4 regions of the Lacicoccus kunmingensis DSM 17847 genome follow, and region 4 is predicted to be linked to each of the others. Evidence: predicted binding sites of a transcription regulator. Region 4 holds the regulator's gene; each other region holds the start of a gene.
The links. Region 4 encodes Rex, which represses fermentation and respiration genes when NADH is low (regulators of the CRP and FNR family bind a similar motif). Its sites were predicted from a motif close to TTGTGAAATATTTCACAA; they were not measured.

Region 1: the regulator Rex is predicted to act here: its motif matches at 3,657-3,674, upstream of BO48_RS01520 (YwiC-like family protein).
Region 2: the regulator Rex is predicted to act here: its motif matches at 3,738-3,755, upstream of BO48_RS14805 (formate/nitrite transporter family protein).
Region 3: the regulator Rex is predicted to act here: its motif matches at 2,645-2,662, upstream of BO48_RS01245 (cytochrome c oxidase subunit 2A).

The regions. Positions count from the first base shown of each region.
Region 1 is NZ_JCANUC010000001.1:300,039-305,710, reverse strand. It holds gene BO48_RS01545 (ABC transporter permease) at 1-563, opposite strand, end outside; gene BO48_RS01540 (ABC transporter ATP-binding protein) at 560-1,438, opposite strand; gene BO48_RS01535 (PLDc N-terminal domain-containing protein) at 1,440-1,631, opposite strand; gene BO48_RS01530 (hypothetical protein) at 1,639-2,541, opposite strand; partial or broken gene BO48_RS01525 (helix-turn-helix domain-containing protein) at 2,545-2,703, opposite strand; gene BO48_RS01520 (YwiC-like family protein) at 2,859-3,590, opposite strand; gene BO48_RS01515 (GNAT family N-acetyltransferase) at 3,709-3,987, opposite strand; gene BO48_RS01510 (hypothetical protein) at 4,082-4,774, opposite strand; gene floA (flotillin-like protein FloA) at 4,786-5,672, opposite strand, start outside.
Region 2 is NZ_JCANUC010000023.1:16,301-21,972, reverse strand. It holds gene BO48_RS14825 (phosphoribosylaminoimidazolesuccinocarboxamide synthase) at 1-338, shown strand, start outside; gene BO48_RS14820 (DUF2207 domain-containing protein) at 376-2,112, shown strand; tRNA gene BO48_RS14815 (tRNA-Ala) at 2,176-2,248, opposite strand; gene BO48_RS14810 (MFS transporter) at 2,308-3,573, opposite strand; gene BO48_RS14805 (formate/nitrite transporter family protein) at 3,809-4,576, shown strand; gene BO48_RS14800 (ABC transporter substrate-binding protein) at 4,775-5,672, shown strand, end outside.
Region 3 is NZ_JCANUC010000001.1:248,869-254,540, reverse strand. It holds gene BO48_RS01265 (RrF2 family transcriptional regulator) at 1-252, opposite strand, end outside; gene BO48_RS01260 (replication-associated recombination protein A) at 341-1,621, shown strand; RNA gene ssrS (6S RNA) at 1,662-1,854, opposite strand; gene BO48_RS01250 (Crp/Fnr family transcriptional regulator) at 1,910-2,605, opposite strand; gene BO48_RS01245 (cytochrome c oxidase subunit 2A) at 2,725-2,889, shown strand; gene BO48_RS01240 (cupredoxin domain-containing protein) at 2,905-3,399, shown strand; gene BO48_RS01235 (cbb3-type cytochrome c oxidase subunit I) at 3,392-5,071, shown strand; gene BO48_RS01230 (NAD(P)-binding domain-containing protein) at 5,095-5,672, opposite strand, start outside.
Region 4 is NZ_JCANUC010000021.1:8,041-13,712, forward strand. It holds gene BO48_RS14410 (ABC transporter ATP-binding protein) at 1-915, shown strand, start outside; gene BO48_RS14415 (ABC transporter permease) at 908-1,867, shown strand; gene BO48_RS14420 (ABC-F family ATP-binding cassette domain-containing protein) at 2,255-4,171, opposite strand; gene BO48_RS14425 (redox-sensing transcriptional repressor Rex) at 4,304-4,939, shown strand; gene BO48_RS14430 (twin-arginine translocase TatA/TatE family subunit) at 4,956-5,186, shown strand; gene tatC (twin-arginine translocase subunit TatC) at 5,234-5,672, shown strand, end outside.

The DNA.
Region 1 (5,672 bases), on a different contig from region 4:
CCTATTATGGAAAATATCACCGCTATAAAATTTTTAAAAGCAGCGGAAAATAAAAATATCAGACTGATCAGGAATATTCCATAAAGCCATGTTGTGGATAATGCTGCCGGCAGATGATGCACTCTTTCATCAAAAAAGTATACTGTATATAAATAAGTGATCATGGCACTCATAAAATAAACAACAGTCCATATAATCAAAATGAATAATGCCTTTGACAATACAACATTATGCCGCTTCAACCCCTTTGTTAATAGATTGATCAGTGTCCGCCTGGAAATCTCGTTGGTCAATATACCACCGAATAACAACAGAAATACGATAAAGCCAAGCTGGTTGATGTGGCTGAAGAACTGCATATATGACTGGTCAGCGGTCGGTTCGGGTATCACCATTTCAATGCCGGAGTCCACGACTGCCGACTCCAGGATATCAGGCATTATGAGAACAATAAACGGACTGAGTACACCGATGATTAAAAAAGTGATAATGATTGCAAGCAATTTAAAAGTCTTCAAAGATTCCACAAGCTCTTTATTCAGCAGTGTCATTATCTGATTCACCGTGTCACCTCCAAATAAATATCTTCCAGAGATTTTTTGGAAAGTTCGAGCTGGGACGGCTGAATGTCCAGTGTATAAAGCAGTTGATAAAGGTCGCGTAAAGAAATATCAACTGCCCGATAGTTATCACCTTGTAAATGCAATAACTCGATTCTCTCAGACAAACTTTTGTATTCATTGCTGCCCAACTTGAGATCAATCCCCTTATCACCAAAATCAGTTTTAGATAAATCAATTTCCTTCACTATGTTGCCTTCGTATAAAATACCGGCGTGATCACTGATTCTTTCAACATCTGTCAGAACGTGCGTTGAGAATATCACCGTTGTTTCTACAGTAATATCTTTTAATATCTTCAGCAGCTCCATTCTTCCTTTTGGGTCGAGTGCACTGGTCGGTTCATCGCATATCAGAAGTTCAGGCTGATGTATCAGTGCCTGGGCCACACCAAGTCGTTGCTTCATACCGCGTGAATAAGCCTTGATTTTTGAGCACTCACCCGACAATCCGACAATACTAAGCAGGTAATCGATACGTGATTCTCTTTCATTCTTCTTTAAATCCGTCAGCTTTGCACATAACCTCAAATACTGTGGCGCAGTCATATAATTATAAAATTCCGGAACATCCGGCAAATAGCCGATATATTTGTTGGTCTCTGTATTACCAAAAGTGACTTTTTCACCGCATACATAAATATCCCCGCCATTTGGTTCCAGTTGTCCAAGAATCATATTCATGGTCGTAGTTTTACCTGAACCATTACTCCCTATAAAACCGTATATTTCATTTTCCCTGACAATTAAACTTAAGTTGTCAATCACATTTTTATCATTGAATGATTTCGACAAGTTTTCTATTTTTAATATATCCATATTATCTTCTCTCCAATATAAAATATAATACCGGACCGATAATATTGAGCAGCAGCACAATAACTATCCAGATTATTTTATTAAAATATTTGAAATGAGTCTGTCTGATGATCAGCACAAGCGCTGTAATCATCAAAATCACCTGCAAAAGAATAAGCGGTATAAGAAACACAATCCAATCGGATTCTGACAACACGGTATCACGCCCCTACTATATTTGATAAATCATGAATGATATTTTTAAATTCTATAGTATCTTTAATATGTTCGAACTGCGGATTCGACCTGACCTGAATCAGCACCTGACGCTTGAATGTATCGATATTGAGAGGTGCATTGTTTCCGAGGTCAAAATCTTTGATCCAGTCATCTATTTCATCAAAAAAATCATCTCCATGCAGGTAATAGTTTTCCATCATATTTTTAACGATTTTATTAAAAGATTTCAAGTAAGCTATGCAGCTGTACAGTTCATCTCTTTTGTATATTGCACTGGCCAGATAAAAGTTCATCATCGAATTCGGATGGAGATTATTTAGATCGAAAGTCTGCGCTATTTTTAATCCCCTGTCTATCAATTGATCAGAATTACTATGCACCTTATGCTGAATCATTACTGTCAGGCTGTTCATAATAAAAATGATATTTTGATAGACTTCAGCCTGCAACGTTTGGTTCGCCTGCATCCGCTCATCCTTCTGCAAATAAGATAATGATAATACTATATTGGCCGGTAATTTTGGCAGCCGCGCACCCTCCAGAAGTTCTATTACACTGTCATTTTGACCACGCTGCAAATAAATGGATGCCAAAAGGAAAGTTGCCTGCTCTTTTTCAAAAAGTGAATCGGAATGTTTTATTATACGACTGATATATTTTACAGCATTATCCTGGACAACTTTGGATTGAGGTTTTAACTGATGATGGTTCATTAAAAGTACACTGAACTGTAATAATAAACTGTAATCATTAAAATGTTTTCTTGCATATTCATCCACTTCAGCAACCGTAAAATCAAAAGGTTCGGTGGAAAATCTTCTTGAATAAAAGTGATAAAGTCTTTTAATATCTTCTTTGGTATGTTTTACCGAACTGTTCACCAATTCATCAATCGTCGTGTTAAACAGCTTGGACAGCTGTATAATGTAAACTACCTCAGGTATACTGTGGCCCTTTTCCCATTTCGAAATTGCAGCTTTACTGATATTAAGAAATTCCGCGACATCACTCTGTGTATAATTTAACTGTTTACGATGATTCTTTATTTTTTCTCCTATTAAAATATCGATGTGAAGCCCTCCTTATACATATTCTATAACAGTAAAAAGTGAATTTATACTTCTTATTTAGAAATTTTCATAATATAAATCAACCTAAGGTTGATTTATAGACATTAAAAAAGGACCTCAAAAGGGTCCTTTTAAATAATGATATTCAAATATATAATTACCCACCCACTGATCCAGAGCACATGAAATATTTCCATAATCCCGAGCTTTTTCGGCGTCCATCCTCTGTCATAAACACCCACCGCCCTGATAATACCGATTAAGAAGGCGATACCCAGTGTGTAGTGCCACAGCAGCATGCCGAGAAATAACACTGCATGATATATGTATGAAGCATTGCGGTACCTGATATTCTTCCGTTCTCTGACTATCGTCTTCACGACCAGTGCCGAACCGACAAAATAAAGTAAACTGACCAGAATTACAACAGTAATGCCAAGGGTCCATTCATGAGTGTTTAAATAGGCAATGCCCCCGCCCGCAATCGAAAATATGAGAATGGCTACAATGTCATTAATGATATTTCTTTCGTCCCTGATCATTGAAAAATAACTGGTTATCGCTCCTAATGGCATCATCGCCAAAAAGAAATAAATGATCCGGTACTCAACAAACAAAGGATAGATGAACAGCAGGACAGCAATTGCTCCAAACATCCCGGCTGCTTTCAAATATCCGTACTCCTTTTTCCTTTTCATCCGTTTAATGAACATCAAAACATGATCTGCTGCAAAAAACATGAGCATCCAGCCGATTCCGTACAATATTTGTGACGGGTGAAATCCTCCTGCTGCAATACCAAGAATAAGCGGCATGAACATCATTGCCCACGCACCGTGTTGATTTTGTTTTTTGAATTTCATAATGTCACCTCTTAACACTATTATAAATTAAAAATAATCATTCATAATAATGCTTTTGGTACATTTTTGTGAATAATTAAACATAAAAAATAAGCTCAATATAAATGAGCTTATTTTTCTACTTTATCATTTTTTTCGTATCTTCCTCACGCTCCATGACTGCTCTCGCAAATGGGCACTCCGGAACGATTTTCTTATCTTCGTCTTTGGCATACTCGATGACCATATTGACGAGTGTGCTGCCGACGCCCTGGCCGCTCAGCTGATTGGCGACTTCTGTACTGTCAATGATCAGATCACCGTCATCGTCGACTTTATAAGAAACGTAAGCTTCAGGGTTTAATTCATCCTCACCTACGAAAAACATATTCTCGCCTTTCTTAATATCTATATCCACTATTCACACCTCCTGCTTAATACTTCTATTCTCTTCATTGTACTATTTAAAACATAAAAAACACATATCAATAAATTGATATGTGTTTTGAATACTATCTTTTCGACTTGGGTTTGCCTAAAATCTCATTAAAAATAATACCGTTAACAACAGCTTTTTTATCGAATGTAAGATCTCTTGAAGTGAAACCTTCACTCTTCTTTTTGTCGCGTTCGTGCATTTCTGTGCGTTCATCACCATATGTGTAGCGTGCTCTTTCGGTAATTTCCCTGCCGATGCCTTCAGCGGACCCAGCCACTTCAACATCATCTTTCGCATCATGCGCACCGGTATATACACTGTCTCTTGCTCTTGATGCTCTTTCAGGCTGTCTTCTTTCAACCGGTTTTTTATCTTCATACGTTTTATTCTGAGATCTTTGACGCATAGAAGCTTTTTGTTTCTCACGCTGTCTTCTGTCCTCAAGATTTTGACGCTCTTTTTCCACCCGTCGTTTTATGTTTTCTTGTGACATTTTGCGGGATTGGCTTTTCGTCTCTGTTTCTGGTTCGCCCATCGCCTTATCGTATTCTTTTTTGAATTCACGTTTCAATTCGTCAAAAAGACCGCCTGACTGTTCTCTTTCCGGTTCACTATTAGCCGGTCTGCGACGTGGCGCCGCACGTCCTGGCCTTTCCATTTTACTCGGGTCGATATTTCTTTTGCCTTTACTCTTGTCACCTTTACTGGCTATGACAGAATATATTACGCCGCCTGCAAATATTAATAGGGGCAGTAACGCTTCCATAATATCACGACCTATTCTTCTTCTTCGTTGTAACGAGTCGGATTAGTCATTTTATTGATAGAATCTCTCATACTGGTGTCTGCTTCGACATTTTTCAAATCGTAATACTCAGTGACACCAATATTGCCGTCTTCAAGTGCTTTAGAAAATGCAAGTGGTACTTTAGATTCTGCTTCCACCACTTTCGCCCTCATTTCTTGAACGCGGGCTTTCATTTCCTGCTCCTGGGCAACAGCCATTGCACGACGTTCCTCAGCTTTTGCCTGTGCAATGTTCTTATCAGCTACAGCTTGCTCAGTCTGCAGGTCTGCACCAATGTTTTTACCGATATCCACATCTGCGATATCTATGGATAAGATTTCAAAAGCAGTACCGGAATCCAGCCCTTTGGCAAGTACTGTCTGAGAAATCCGATCTGGGTTTTCAAGTACATCTGAATGTTTTTTCGAAGAACCGATAGTGGATACAATACCTTCACCTACACGTGCCACAATCGTATCTTCTCCTGCACCACCAACGAGACGGTCGATATTTGCACGTACTGTAATACGTGCTTTCGCTTTAACTTCTATACCGTCCATTGCCACACCTGCTATAAACGGTGTTTCAATAACTTTCGGGTTTACACTCATTTGAACTGCTTCTAAAACATCACGGCCTGCAAGGTCGATCGCCGCACAACGCTCAAATGTTAAATTGATATCTGCACGGTGAGCTGCAATCAGAGCATCAACCACTCTGTCAACGTTACCTCCTGCGAGGAAGTGAGCCTCGAGCTGATTCGTATTCAAATCAATACCCGCTTTATCACCTTTAATCATCGGCTCAATGACACGTTTCGGTTTAACACGTCTTAGACGCATACCTACCAATGTGAATATTCCCACTTTGACTCCGG
Region 2 (5,672 bases), on a different contig from region 4:
AAGGGGCAGACCTCCCTGCATATGTGGAAATGACGCTCAAGGATGATGAACGCGGAGATCCGGTGATTAATGAAGCAGCATTGGAAGCCCTGAATATTTTAAAGCCGGATGAGTACCAGGAAGTCGCAGATTTGACTGTACGTGTCAGCGAATTGATCAGAGATGAACTCGCACAAAAAGGGTTGGACCTGTACGATATTAAACTGGAATTCGGCCGGGATGCAGAAACGGGTGAAGTATTGCTGATCGATGAACTTTCAGGCGGCAATATGCGTGTGTTTAAAGACGGGGAGTCTGTCGACCCGTTAAAAATTGGGGACTATTTACTTAACGACTGATCAGTTATTGTAAGCAGCCTATGAAACGGAGGGAATTATGAAGCATATTTTAACAATGGCCATCACATTTACGGTCTTTATTTTCTTCAGCCTGAATGCCGAAGCGAATGAAATCAACAGTCTGGAAATGGATATAGAAATCAACGAGGATGGTTCGGTTTCGGTGACTGAAACACGTGAAGCGGATATGGATGAAGGCACGGAAAATTACATCGTATTCAATAATGAAGATATGGATGGCATAGAAGTCACTGACTTTTCAGTTGAAGGATTTACTGAAGAAGAAAATTGGGATATGGATGCAAGTCAGGAAGAGAAAGCCGGAAAATACGGAACGGTCGATACAGATGACGGGACTGAACTCGTCTGGGGCATCGGCGAATACGGCGAGCATACATATGTCGTAAACTATACCCTGGAGAATGTCGTACGCAATCTTGAAGGCGGCCAGTCTCTATATTATAACTTTGATTCATTTACAGATCTGGACACTGAAAATTTCACAATGAATGTCACATCGGACATATCTCTTAACGATGAAGACATAAAATTTTGGGGGTTCGGTTTTGAGGGTGACATAGTCGCAGTCGGTGATGATATCCAGTGGACTGCAGGAGAAACTCTGACCGAAGGCAATGGTGTGGCATTGCTCATGCATTTTCCTGAAGGTACATTTAATACGGACGTTTCAGGCGACGGCACGCTAGAGGAAGAAGCGGAAGAGGCGAAGGAGGGGTCGATCTATGACGACGGAAGTCTCGGCACCGGCTGGATTGTCACGATTGTCGGTATATTTGGAGCCCTTGTTGCGGCGATCGTCATTTTCACCACACAGCTTTCTTCAAAATATAAAGATGGCGGACATATCGCTTCAGCCGGGAGCATCAACCGGAGGAATAAAGGTCTCGAAACCGGTGAACCGCCGGCAATTGATGATTATGCAGGTATCGCATATATGCTGATGCATTTGAATATGGCTTATTTTGAAGATATATTCCAGGCATATTTGATGAAGTGGACTGACGAAGAGAGAATTACAATTGAAATTGGTCATCAGGATAAGACATTGGATAAGGGGTCACCTGAAATATTGATCCATGATTATCAGTCACTGATCGATGGCTACTCCCATTCATTTGAAGAGGTCAGTGAGCATCTGAAGGACAATGATCTGGAAAGCGGCTATGACGCATTATTATGGCGCATGCTGCTGGAAGCGGCGGATGACGAAGGTGTCATTGATGAAAAAGGATTAAAGAAATGGTCGAAAAAGCATGCAAAAGAAGTCGGTGCGGTGGCGGATGAACTCAAGAACTATTCGGACCGCTGGCTGGAGGCGAACGGCTATGCCAATTATAAGAAAGATAAAGTCTGGGGCATTCCTGTGCCGATCGTGGCACCGACTGAAAAAGGCAACCAGCTGATTGATCATTTATGTCAGTATAAAAACTATCTTAAAGAAGATTACAGCAGAATTTACGAAAGTGACGAGAATTACAGGGTGCATATCATTTGGAGTGTGCTGGTCGGAGAAGGCGAGGATGTCAGAAAGCATCTTTCAAAATTGACGCCGGACGAAACCGGCGATTCGATGTATCCGGCAATGATGCATTATTATTACGGCCCGCATCTCGCTACACAAACCTGGTCGAAAGGACTTGGACAGGGCGGATTCAGTTCTGCCAGCTCAGCAGCCGCAGCAGGCGGCGGAGGTTCAACAGGTGCCGGCGGCGGCGCCGGTGCTGCAGGCGGTGGAGGCGGCGGTGCAAGATAGTGCCGGCCAATCAGAAAATCCCCTGGAACTTAAGTTCCAGGGGATTTTCGTATCTCAGTATAATGGAGCCAAGGGGGTTCGAACCCCTGACCTTTGCACTGCCAGCGCAACGCTCTCCCAGCTGAGCTATGGCCCCGTATTGATTACATAAGATATATTGTAAGCCATATTTGAAGATTACTCAATGGTTAAATTTTAAACGGTCTTACTGTCACGGGTGGACCAGAACACCATAGGTATCAATATCAGCGATAAAAGCCCGCCGGTAATGGACAGAAGCTCGAAGCTGGAACCGGCAACAATCATACCGGACATGGCACCGCCTGTCGCACCGCCGAGTGCGATGAATACATCGACTGTCCCCTGCGTCTTAGCGCGTGTGGAAGGATCCGATGCGTCTACAATCAGAGCGGTACCGCTGATCAGTCCGAAGTTCCAGCCGAGACCGAGCAGTATGAGAGAAAGGTTCATCATCAGAAATGATTCCCCGGGTGCAGTTGCCGCAACAATACCCGAAGCAAGCAGTATCAGTCCGCCGCTCACCGCCATTGCGGGCCTGCCGATTTTATCGACAAGAATACCAGTCAGAGGTGAAGGCAGGTACATTGCAGCGATATGAAGTCCGATGACGAAACCGATGGCCCGGAGTGTATGCCCGTGGTCTCCCATATGCACCGGCGTCATCGTCATGATGGCGACCATGACAATTTGTGTGATGACCATGATGAACGCACCGGTCATGATGAGTTTTTTATTGGAGTAGAAAGGTTCCGTAATCACTTCGTTTTCTGTTGCCTGTCGCATCTCATTGATTTTCAGTGAGATGATGAATGGATCCGGACGTAAAAAGATGAATAAAAAGATCCCGGCCAAGATGAATGCAGCCGCAGATAATATGAACGGCCCGGCGAGTTCCGGCACACCGATCGACAGCGCAAAGTTGCCCATGACATCGACGAGATTGGGGCCGGCGACGGCACCGAACGTTGTGGAGAACATCGCGATACTGACTGCGGTTCCGCGCTTTTCCTTTGTTGCAAGGTCAGTCCCTGCATACCTTGCCTGTAAATTGGTCGCAGTACCAGCACCGTAGACCAGCAAAGACAGAAATAACAGCGGCACACTGCCCATCACCGCAGCAAGTACCACACCTGCAGATCCGAGTCCGCCGGTAATGAAGCCGGCAGCAAGCCCTGTGCGTCTACCGAAACGGTTCGACAGACGCCCGACAGCGAGCGCCGCACCGGCAGAACCTAAAGTGAACAGTGCTGCAGGGAGCCCTGCGAGGGCATTTGTCCCGAGCATCTGTTCTGCGAGCAGTGCGCCGACGGTGATTCCTGCAGCAAGTCCTGCACCGCCGAACATCTGTGAGATGACGACGATCAGCAGTGTCCGATTATACAGCTTTTTTTGTTTTTCAGGTGAGTCTATGTAACTTTGAATTGAATTGTCTGCTCTCATCATTTCATCTCTGCCTCTCAAATTATAATCGTATACATAATATTCTAACTATACTTTATAAGGTCCGGCCAATCAATAAACACTGGTAAAAATGAAAGACATGTTACAGTATTTATCGGATAACATGTATTTTATTTTGGAGATTAAATTAAAACAGCACATATATGTGAATAATATATCAATTAGTGGACTATATGATAGAGTAAAAATGACTAATCATTCGGGAGGCGTAACCATGTACAAAGATACCATTGATGCAATGAACAGTCAGGCAGTCGATAAAGTCGGCATGTATAATGAGTCAAAAATGAAATATATTGTGGCTTCGATATTGGCAGGGGCATATATCGGGGTTGGAGTAATTGTTCTGTTCTTTATGGGCGGCCCGCTTTATGCTGCGGACTCCCCGTATTTGAATTTGATTACCGGCATTACATTCGGTGTGGCACTGGCGATAGTGATATGGGGCGGCTCTGAGTTATTTACAGGCAATGTAATGACCTTGACGTTCAGTGCGCTGTCCAAAGTGACGACTTGGAAAGATACGGTTGTTTTGTGGTTCTGGTGTTACATCGGAAACTTGATCGGAGCGATACTGTTTTCCTATCTGATCTATTTCAGCGGGATACTCGCGGAGATTGAGATGGACGGCTTCACCGTAGCGACAGCATCGGATAAGATGAGCGACGGATTTGTAGACCTTCTGTTTCAGGGCATCATGTGTAACTGGCTTGTATGTCTTGCCATCTGGACAGCGGCAAGAGCGAAAGGCGACGCAGCAAAACTCGCATTGGTGTTCGTGCTGATCTTTGCATTTGTGGCAACAGGATTCGAACACAGCATTGCGAACATGTCGATACTCGGCATCGCGTTATTGCACAGCAGTGTTGAGACTGTCACGGTCGGCGGTTTCATCTATAACCTTATTCCGGTGACAATCGGCAACATCATCGGCGGGGGACTGTTTGTCGCAGTTGTTTATTATTATTTGGGTAAGAAGTAAATATATTAATTAGAACGGAAGCAGCCGGGAGATTATCCCGGCTGCTTCTTTGTGTGCTCTCATTCAGTTTCACTAAAAAAATATAAGAGATATAAAAAATAAAATCAAAATAGTTTTAATTGTCAAAAATTTATATTGTATTAATATTTCAGGCAAGCTATAATCAGTGTTATTCAATAAAAAAAAGGAGATGGAATTATGATACTTAAGATTTTAAGAAATGCACTACTCATTGCAGTTGTCTCATTGTTTGTCGTTGCCTGCAGTGACGATTCCGATGTGGAACCTGAGGAGTCCGGCGACGATGCAAGCGCAGATTCCGGAAGTCAGGAAATTGCTTTTGCTACATCATCTGATGCAGTAGGGCTGTCACCTTTAGATACGAATGATTCTGTCTCTGCTTACATGCTTGAGCAGCTTTACGATACGCTCTTTGTACATAACCCTGAGACGATGGAAATTGAACCTCATCTTGTGGACTCCTATGAAGCGCTTGATGACACGACATGGGAATTCAAACTTATAGAGGGCATCGAGTTCCATGATGGCACGCCTTTAAATGCCGAAGCCGTCAAATATACTTTCGAACAGCTGCTCGATGAAGAAAGAGCGGCACCGAGGGCTTCATTGCTTGAGCCGGTCGAGTCCATCGAAGTTGAAGATGAGTATACGGTAATCATCAACACGAAAGAACCGTACGGACCGCTGCTTGCAGCACTGTCACACGTCAATGCTTCGATCGTGTCTCCTGAAGCTGATAAGTCCGTTGATATCATGACTGAACCGGTCGGCTCCGGACCTTTCAAGTTTGAGTCATGGGCGAGCAGTGACAATATTGTCCTTACTAAAAACGAAAATTATTTTAAAGGTGCACCTGAACTCGATAAAGTCACCATGCATGTTATTCCGGAATACGCTTCTGCTGTCGGAATGCTTGAAACCGGCCAGGTGGATTTCCTGCCGAATGTGCCTTCTGAGCATATTCCAAGGATAGAGGAGATGGAAGATACTGAACTTGACCTGACGCCTGGTACGGGCATCAACTATCTGGCATTTAACATGGAGAAAGAACCATTCAATAATCTTGAATTCAGAA
Region 3 (5,672 bases), on a different contig from region 4:
TTCGACCGTTTTGAAAATCTGACCGACAGTAATGTCTTCAGGCGGACGGTTCAGCTCATAACCTCCGTACGCTCCTCTTGTACTCTTTACGAGTTCGTCTTTTTTCAAACTGGCAACAATCTGCTCTAAATATAAATCACTGATTCCCCGTTCTGTTGCTACAGATTTCACACTTCTTCTCTTTTCATCATAATCCCTGGCAAGCGCCAGCATAAAATATAATCCATATCTGCCACGCGTTGATATCTTCATAATACACCTCTAATATCTAAACTTTTTAATAAGTTGATTTTTGTTGTAATATATTAAATATATCATAATAAAACAGTTGGGTGAAAATATGACGACACAACCATTAAGTTATCGCATGCGTCCAAGAACAATCGACGAAGTGATTTCACAGAAACACCTGGTAGGAGAAGGCGGGATCATCAGACGCATGGTCGATGCCAAAAGGCTGTCTTCCATGATCTTATACGGTCCTCCCGGAATCGGAAAAACCAGTATAGCAAGCGCCATAGCAGGCTCTACAAAATATATGTTCAGAACTTTGAACGCAGTTTCAAATTCGAAAAAAGATATGCAGCAGATTGTTGAGGAAGGCAAGATGAGCGGGACGGTCATACTTCTCCTCGATGAGATACACCGTCTGGATAAGGCGAAACAGGATTTTCTGCTGCCGCATCTTGAAAAAGGAACGATCATACTGATTGGTGCGACAACTTCCAATCCTTATCATGCAATAAACCCCGCCATCAGATCGAGGACGCAAATATTCGAACTGGACTTGCTGGATACGGAAGATGTGAAGACTGCGGTTACACGCGCGCTCGAAGACAGTGAGCGCGGCCTCGGCAATTTGAATATTGAAATCGACGATGCGGCGATGGACCACTTCACATTATCCTCACAGGGAGATGTCAGAAGTGCGCTCAACGCCCTCGAACTTGCAGCACTAAGCACAAAACCGGTGGATGATGTTGTCCACATCACGCTGGAGGATGCCAAAGCCTGCATGCAGCAGACGGCATTTCTGCACGATAAAGACGGCGATGCCCATTACGACGTGATGAGCGGCTTCCAGAAATCGATCAGGGGCAGTGACGTGAACGCAAGTCTTCACTACCTTGCAAGACTGATTGAAGCGGGCGACCTCGTTACAATCGCCCGCCGTCTTCTGGTCATTGCCTATGAAGATATCGGCCTTGCAAATCCACAGCTTGCGACACGGACTTTAAACGCAATCATATCCGCTGAACGGCTGGGCTTCCCGGAAGCGCGAATACCGCTTGCCAACGCAGTGATCGAACTGGCGCTATCTCCAAAATCAAACAGTGCATACAAGAGTATCGACAATGCACTTGCCGACATCAAAAAAGGAAAGTCCGGCACAGTCCCGAAACATTTGAAGGACGGACATTATGCAAGCGCAGAAAAATTAGGCAACGCAGTCGGATATCAATATCCTCACAACTATCCCAATAATATCGTCGCACAGCAATATTTACCGGATACTCTGATGAACAAAGAATATTTCATGCCGACAAAAAACACGAAATATGAGGCACAGCTCGATGAAATCTATTCCAAAGTAAAAATGCTTTTCAATAAAAAACAGTAGAAAAAGCACCGGTTGCAAATGCAACCGGTGCTTAATTTTCGAAATATCCAAGCTAAAGCCGTGTGTTTTAGCTGATAATTTTGGCCTGCTAAGTGCAGGTGGGTGTCCTGTTTCCAACTCCAAACGTCCTAATTGGTTAGGCGTGTTTTTTGAAGGAAAACCTATTAGACTCCCGATTTAAAAGGTGTTAGGTCAAAATTTAATTCAACACATCACGTACCTCTCAGATATTTCTATTAAATATACTATAACACACCTCTAAAATTTTGAGAAGTAAAAAGAGTTTTATTAAAAAACCTGACACACATCAATCGTACATCTGTCACAGTTGATATTGTTCCGCAGAACATCAATATCAAGAACGGTTATATATTTCTTCTCCACTTTAATCACTTTCTGCTTTTTCAAATCCGACAGCATTCTGTTGACCACTTCCCTTGAAGTGCCGCACAATCCTGCGAGTTCATGGTTGGTAAGCTGTGTATTGATCAGTATACCGTCCCCGGTCTTCACTCCAAATGAATTCGTCAGCCGGATCAGAACAGAATACAGTGCCCCCTGTTTGCCGTAAAGCAGCAGATCTCTCATCTTGGAAGAATTTCTGTCCCTGTCTATGTCGAGCCACTGCAGCCATTCCATCTTAATCTCTTCATTCGTAAATATAAATTGTTCAAACTGTCTCTTTTCATATTTATAAAGTGTACAACCTGTTTTCACTTTCGCGTATGTAGTGTGTTCTTTATTTAATGAATGAATGGTCAATGCACCGAATATAGCATCTTCGGATAAATAATTCGTAATCATTTCACGGCCGTCTTCCTGCATTCTGCTGATAAAGACTTCGCCTTTTTCCAAACAATAGACATACCTCGCTGAATCTCCCGGATGGAACACATATTCACCTTTTTGCAAGTTCACCTTTTTACCCTTTTCTTTTAACAGTTTCACAATTGATTCGGGCTTAAATATAGGTTTAGCCGTCACGGCAACACACCCCCTTCTTAAATAAAATATTATCACAATATGTGACTTTTATCACTTTTTTATTTGACGATTTTAATTAACATCTTAATTAAGAATAATTATTGTCTAGGAGTGAAATAATGACTGAAAAAGATGTTGAAAAAAGACATGAAAACTCTGAAACGCACGATGTGGATCATTCAAAGCTGGATTTAAGAGGAACGTTTATGATGGTTATGTTTCTCGGCGGTTTAATATTCGTCAGCTGGTTCGGTGCTTTTATACTATTTTTGGAAAGAATGTAGAGAGGATGATTAAAAATGCATAAATTTGAAAAGATATGGATGAGTGTCGGAACCGGATCGTTGATCATTTTTCTGGTCATCCTTGGTGTTTCAGCAGTACATGCAGGCCACACGCCTGCAGCTAGCGGCATCGAGACGATAAACCCGGAGTACGTAAGGGATGATGCAAGATTTGCTGAACCCGGACTTCATGAATCGGAAGACGAAGATTTTGACTACAATTTATACTTTGTAGCCAGTGCATTCAGATATGAACCGAGTGAAGTCGAAATTCCACAGGGGTCCAAAGTAAAAATCCAGGTGGTAACAACGGATGTTGTACATGGTTTCCAGGTCGTCAACACGAACATCAATATGATGGTTGAACCGGGACTGGTTTCTACATATAACACAAATTTTGATACGGTCGGAGAATATCTGATTGTCTGTAATGAATATTGCGGTGTTGGTCATACTGACATGACATCCACAATAAAAGTCGTCGATGGAGGTGCTGAAAATAATGAGTAAAAATATACATCCGGACCATTTATTCTCCCTCAATAACAGAGTGGATGCAAAAGATGGCAAGCTCGTTCTCGCAAATATGATCTGGGTCATTTTTGCATTGTTTATCGGCGGGACTGCAGGTATGCTGCAGACGCTCGTCAGAGCGGGCATGGTTGAACTGCCTTTTGGCATCGGCTACTACCAGCTGCTCACTTTACACGGTGTAATTCTCGCTTTAGTTTTAACTTTCTTCTTTATCATGGGCTTCCAGATCGCTTCACTGTCACGTTCTGCCGGGGCTTTCAACGATAAGGAAAGAACGCTTGGCTGGATTGGTTTCTGGCTGATGTCGGCCGGTACTCTCGTTGCCGCTGCTATGATTGCGACAAATGAAGCTTCGGTGCTTTATACGTTCTATGCGCCGCTTCAGGCACATGCCCTGCATTACATAGCACTTGCAGTGATCATTATCGGGACATGGTTCTCCGTTGCAGGTCAACTGATGAGATATTTCAGATGGAGAAAAGAATTTAAAGGGCATAAAACGCCGCTTCTCAGCTTTATGGCATCAGTGAATAACGTGATGTGGCTCGTATGTACAATCGGTGTTTCAATGTCGGTCATCTTCCAGTACATACCGTGGTCACTCGGCATTGTGGAAACAATCAACGTTTCATTGAGCCGCACACTATTCTGGATGTTCGGTCATGCACTTGTATATTTCTGGCTGCTGCCTGCTTATATGGCATGGTACGTTGTCGTTCCAAAAATATTGGGAACGAAAGGCTTTTCGGATAATCTCGCACGAATGAGTTTCGTACTGTTTTTATTCTTCAGTATACCGGTCGGTATACACCATCAGTTGACTGAGCCGGGTATAGACGCATTCTGGAAAGGATTGCAGGTCGTACTGACTTTCGCAGTTATTGTCCCTTCCCTGATGACAGCGTTCAGTTTATTTGCAGTATTTGAGACACACGGCCGCAAAATGGGTACGACAGGTATTTTGGACTGGTTTAAAAAACTGCCTTGGACAGACGCACGATTTGTACTGCCGTTTCTCGGTATGCTGTTCTTTATTCCGGGTGGTATCGGCGGTATCATTAACGCTTCAGGACAGATGAACCAGCTGGTGCACAACACCATCTGGGTGGTGGGTCACTTCCACATCACTGTCGGGGCGCCGGTCATATTGACATACTTCGGTATCATGATGTTCCTGCTGCCGCATATTACAGGACGTAAAATAACAAAACAGCTGAATAATATGGGACTCTATCTTGGGTATACATGGACTTTCGGAATGGGACTGATGTCGGCTGCAATGCACTTTGCAGGCTTAAGAGGCGCACCAAGACGCTCTACATTCTCTGAATATGGCGGAGCGAACATCGCACAGGAATGGATTACTTATCAAGTTCTCCAGGCTGTCGGCGGCACTTTCCTGTTCGTTGCGATTGTCATAGCAGTCATCCTGTTCATTCAGCTGATGACCGGACCGAAAACTAAAGAAGTCGAAGCATTCCCTGTAGCATCCATGATGGATCAAAGCGTTCCGACAACCAAGTGGGTTGAAAACTGGAGAGTACTGATCATCATAACGGTATTCCTGCTGCTTATTGCTTATACAGTACCGATTACACAAATGTTCACAGAAAATATACCGGGTGCAAAAGGATTTAAGCTCTGGTAAGTAAATAAAGACAACAGACATGATTACTGTCTGTTGTCTTTTTTGCTGGTGTAATACTTGTATAATGCGCTGTGGTCATCTTCGCTCACACCATCATCTTCCAATAATTCAGCCATGATTTCTTTCATCTGTTTAGTGATCGGAATTTTTTTGGAGAAATCTTCATCGACACTTTCAAATGCGTTATTCAAATCTTTCATATGGAGCTTCATTTTAAAGCCCGGCCCGTATTCTTCTTCTGCCATCTTTTTAAATTTAGTATCCATCACGGTACTGCCTGCCAAACCTCCGCTGATTGCATTATAGACTGTATCCAGATTAAGGTCCAATTGTTTAGCAAGAGTTATCCCTTCTGAAAGTGCTCCGATATTATTCGCCACAATCACCTGGTTGACCAGTTTCACCGAGTTGCCCGAACCAACAGGTCCAGTATGGACAATACTTGCACCCATGTATTCCAAAATTGGTTTTATTTGATTAAAAGTCTCTTCGTCACCGCCGGCCATCACTGAAAGAGTGCCGTCTATCGCTTTTTCTTCGCCCCCGCTGACGGGTGCATCGATATACTGATGTCCGTCCTTTTTTATCGTTTTGAAGACTT
Region 4 (5,672 bases):
TCTGAAGCTGCCATGAAAATTATTGATTTACATAAGAAAATCGGACGCAGTCATATCATCAAAAATCTTGATTTTGACATCAGGCCGGGAGAGGTTTTTGGTTTCATAGGACCAAACGGTGCCGGCAAGACGACGACAATACGGATGATGGTGGGTCTGCTCAGCATAACGAAAGGTGATGTGGTCATACAAGGCCACAGTATAAAAAAGGACTATACAAAAGCAATCGGTGAAGTCGGAGCGATAGTGGAGAACCCTGAAATGTATCCCTTTATGACCGGTCTGCAGAACCTGAAGCATTTCGCAAGGATGTCCGACGGAGTGACAAATGAACGTATAAAAGAAGTGATTGAGCTGGTTGGTCTGGAGAAGGCAATCAAGACGAAAGTCAATAAGTATTCGCTCGGTATGCGACAGCGCCTTGGCATAGCACAGGCGCTCCTGCATAGTCCATCTGTACTGATATTGGATGAGCCGACGAACGGTCTGGATCCTACCGGCATACGTGAAATTCGAAGATACATCAGACGTCTTGCGGTTGAAGATAATGTATCTGTCATTGTTTCGAGTCATCTGCTCAGTGAAATTGAATTGATGTGCGACCGTATCGGTATCATTCAAAATGGTGAGCTGATTGCGATTAAAGATCTGCATGAAAAAGCTGAAACGAATGAGTACATCGTCAATCTTGATGTGTATCCTATGGAGATGTCTATTGATATCCTCCATAAAATGACTGGAATAGAGATTTTGGATACCGAAAGAGGAGTACAGATTAAAACTATAAAAGAGAACATTCCGTTTCTTGTGACGACGCTCGTCCAGAACGATATAGAGATCTACGGGGTAAATGTGCTCCAGTCGACACTTGAAGATCAATTTATCGAGATGATTGGAGAGAATATCATTGAATAAATTATTCAGCTTAATTATAAACGAACTGGGAAAGATATTTGTGCTCAAATCCACGTGGATCATGTATATCATTCTTGCCGGCATTATTATAGTGAGTGCTGTCATTACAAGCACTTCTAATTTCGTGAATACTGATAAGACTTATTCCGATGATTGGAAGACAGAACTTCAGGAAGAAAATGAAACACTGATGACTGAAATTGAAGAAGCAGAGGATGATCCTTTCATAGAATCCAGTAATATGGATATCATTGAAGAAAATGAATATCATATTGAGAATGATGTCCGGCCGTACGGCTACCATGCGGGAGACTTTACGATGGACAACCTGTTTCTTACTTCGCTGATCAGCCTGTTCACCATAATTGTCGGCGGCGGTATAGTTGCGAATGAATTCAGATGGGGGACCATCAAACAGCTTCTGATCCGGCCGATTTCAAGAAGTGTGATTCTTCTGTCTAAATATATTGCACTTCTTTTATTCACATTGTTTACTGTACTGTTTCTTATTTTGATCGGTGTGGCAGTTGGCGCATTATTTTACGGCCTTCCCGCTGTTAATCCTGAAATAGTGGTGACACGTCCGGACGGTATGGCGACTTCAGCACTGGTGCTGGAGGCACTTATGATGTATGGATTCAGAACACTGAATATTATTATACTGGCCACATTCGCCTTTATGATTTCGAGTATTTTCAGAAGCAGTGCACTTGCCATCGGTCTGGCGATGTTCCTCATGTTTGCAGGTTCGACAGCCGCCCAGGCACTTGCGAGGTATGAGTGGTCCAAATTCATTTTATTTGCCAATACGGATCTATCTGTATACTTCAATCTCGTCGGACCGATCCGTGACGAGATGACCATCGGATTTTCAACAGGTGTTATTGTAGTTTATGTGATTATATTCATCATAGCGGCTTGGATGGTATTCACTAAACGTGATGTTGCTTGATAAAATTGAATCAACTATAAGAAAACGAAGATCATTTCTGATCTTCGTTTTTATTATGTGTAAATTGATAAAGCGAACATACATTCAACTCTATCGAATGAAACATACATTCAACGTTGTCAACAGGGAACATTTGTTTTATCCACAGACTGTGGATAACCTGTGGATTAAACTGTGTTTCATTTTGGATAAGTCATCAACATCTGTGGAATTAAATGTGTATAACTGTGCAAAACTTTGTGGATAATGTGGATAAGTCGTTAAAATACTGATTTAATCACACCATGGCTGTGCATAACTTTGTGATGAAGTATAATTCTGACAAATTACGTTATACACCGAACATATGGTTAAAAAAGAAACGTCCGGTACATTGACCGAACGCTTCTATGTTTCTGATAACAGCTCTTCGCTTTCTGCCCATTGTTCCATAACAGTTTCCAATCTGTCATTTCTGTCTATCAGCTGATCATTGAGTTCTGCGGATTTTGTATAGTCATTGTAAACTTCCGGATCCAGCAGCTGATTTTCTATACTCTCTATATCTTGTTCAAGAACGGTTATTTCCTGCTCAAGAGTTTTAACTTGTTTTTTCAATTTGCCTATTTCATTACGCTGTCGTTTCTGTTCTTCATAGCTGAGATGACCTTTATTTTCAGACTCTGTTTCTTTTACTTCAGTTTCCCGTGTTAATTTCAATTCCTCTTTTTTATGAAGGAAGTAGTCATAATCTCCATTAACTAAAAACAAGTTCTCTTTTTCCATTTCCAAAATGCGGTTTGCTATTCTGTTGACGAAATATCTGTCATGAGAGACGAATATGATGGTGCCTTCAAAATCATCGAGTGCATTTTCAAGGACTTCCTTACTGTCGATGTCCAGATGGTTCGTCGGTTCATCGAGTATAAGGACATTATTTTTTTCAAGCATCAGCTTTGCCAGCTGAATCCTTGCTTTTTCACCGCCGCTCAAATCATTGACGCTTTTCAGCACTTCATCCTGTGTAAATAAAAACCGGCCTAATATTTTTCGGACATCGCTTTCCTTCATCTCAGGGTACTCGGACCACAACTCCTCAAGGACATTTTTGCTGGAAGTGAATTCGGCCTGTTTCTGATCGTAATATCCGATTGAAACATTGGTGCCGTAAACGATGTCACCGGCTTTTTTCTGTATTTTCTTTGCGATGGTTTTGACGAGAGTGGATTTACCGATGCCGTTGGGGCCGAGTATCGCAAGCCTGTCCCGTTTTTCCACACTGAAGTTGATATGGTTGTTAAGCACCTCATCATAGCCGATTGACAGGTCATTGATTCTGAGTACATCATTACCGCTTTCACGCTTTATATTGAAAGTGAAATTGGCATTTTTATGATCCTGTTTCGGGGCGTTGATGCGTTCCATCATTTCGAGTTTTTTCCGTCTGTCTTTTGCCATGCCGCTCGTGGAGGCACGTGCGATATTTTTATCGACAAAATTTTCCAGTCTGGCAATTTCTTTTTGCTGTCGTTCATATTGCTTCATGGTCAACTGGTATCGTTTCTCTTTTTCCACAACATACTTGGAATAATTGGTGTGATAGAGTGTACCGGTGCCAAGTTCCACTTCATATATTTTGTCGACGGTTTTATCCAGGAAGTATCTGTCGTGACTGATGATGACGACAGCGCCCTGGAAGCTGTTTAAATACTGTTCGAGCCATTCTACCGTATCCATGTCCAGATGATTTGTCGGCTCATCGAGAAGCAGCAGATCGGGCTTTGAGAGCAGCATCTGGGCAAGTGACAGACGAGTCTTCTGGCCGCCTGAAAATTCATCGACTGGACGCTCAAGATCGCTCACATCAAAACTCAATCCGGTCAGTACCATTTTGATATTGGAATCTATATGATAGCCGTCCTGATTTTCAAAAGCGTTTTGAAGTCTTTCCAGCTTGTTCACATAGTCCTGGTATTTCTCATGGGTATATTCATTATTTTCAAGCCATAGAGTGACTTCATCCATTTCATCTTTCAACGCTAAAACTTTTTTGAATGGACGTCTCATCTCTTCTTGTACCGTGAGACTGGACTCCAAAGTCATCTGTTGGGTCAAATAACCGACGGATGTTCCTTTGGGCTGCGTAAGATTACCGCTGTCATAACTCATTTCCCCGGCCATTATTTTCATCAGAGTAGTTTTGCCGGCACCATTTTTGCCAACGATACCTATATTTTCACCTGATTTGATTTCCAAAGTGACTTTATCGAAAACCAGATCAGTGACAAATGATTTTTTTAAATTAGATAATTGCATTACGATCATAAATTTCCCTCACTTTCTTTATAGTCTACAACAGTATACTGAAAAAAACGATGGTAATTCACATGCAATAGTAGGAAGGAATGCACTATTTATGCTATAATAATGTCATTAGTCAATGGGTAGGTGTAAATGATTGTGAATACAAAAAAGAAAATTCCAAACGCAACAATGAAGCGGCTACCTCTTTATTATAGATATTTTAAACAAGTAGAAGAAGCAGCTACTGACAGAGTATCATCAAAAGAGATAAGTGAAGCTTTGGATATTGATTCAGCCACAATCCGAAGAGATTTTTCTTATTTTGGAGAACTTGGACGTAAAGGGTATGGCTATAATGTAAAAAGCTTATTGAATTTCTTTATGGAACATATCCAGGGTACCGACAAGAAAAACATTGTGCTAGTGGGAGTAGGAAATTTAGGCAGTGCATTATTGAATTATAAATTCAATAATTTAAGTGATAAAATGAATGTAGTCGCAGGTCTCGACAACAATGAAAAACTGATCGGCACAAAGATTAATGATGTCACGATTCATCACACAGATGAACTTGAATCAATAATTGAAGAGGGGAATGTGGAAGTTGCAATATTAACCCTGCCGGTTTCAGCGAGTCAGGAAATGGCTGAAAGACTTGTCGATGCAGGCGTTAAAGGCATTTTGAATTTCACACCGACAAGATTGGATTTAGACAAAAAGATTTATGTACATAACATCGACCTGGGTGTTGAGTTACAAGCATTATTCTTTTATATGAAGAATTTATAGAAAGGGGAAAATAATTATGTATACATTCTTATTACCATCCACTTTGATGGTCACCGGTCCCGTCAGTTTAATCGTAATCGCAGTAGTGGCATTAATCATTTTTGGACCAAAGAAACTCCCGCAGTTCGGGCGGGCTATCGGTTCCACATTGAAAGAATTTAAAGATGCAACTAAAGGTTTGGCAGAAGACGATGAGGACGAAGAAGAAAAGAAGAAAGAAACTAAGAAAATTGAATCAGAGTCATAATAATAATGGTGGCGAAAGCCACCTTTTTTTAAGAGGTGAATCAACTTATGCAAGATGAAGAAAAAAAGGATATAATGGAGCATTTGGATGAGCTCAGAAAACGATTGCTCATCGTAATGTATTTTTTTCTTGCTGCATTAATTGTGGGCTTTTTTTTATCCCAACCTTTAATTTATCAGATGCAGAACGCACCTTGGACTGGGGATATCCAAATGCACGCCTTTCAGGTGGCAGATCCGCTTAAAATTTACATAATGGTGATTATAATCATCGCATTTGTTATTATTTTACCGGTCATTCTCTATCAGCTATGGGCTTTTATTTCTCCGGGACTGTACAGTAATGAGCAAAAGCTAACATTGAGTTATATTCCTATAGTGATGATATTGATGTTGACGGGTATGGCTTTCAGCTACTTCATTGTCGTACCTTACATTGTACAGTTTACTTTTGATTTATCGGCAAATATGGGAATAGAAACGACGA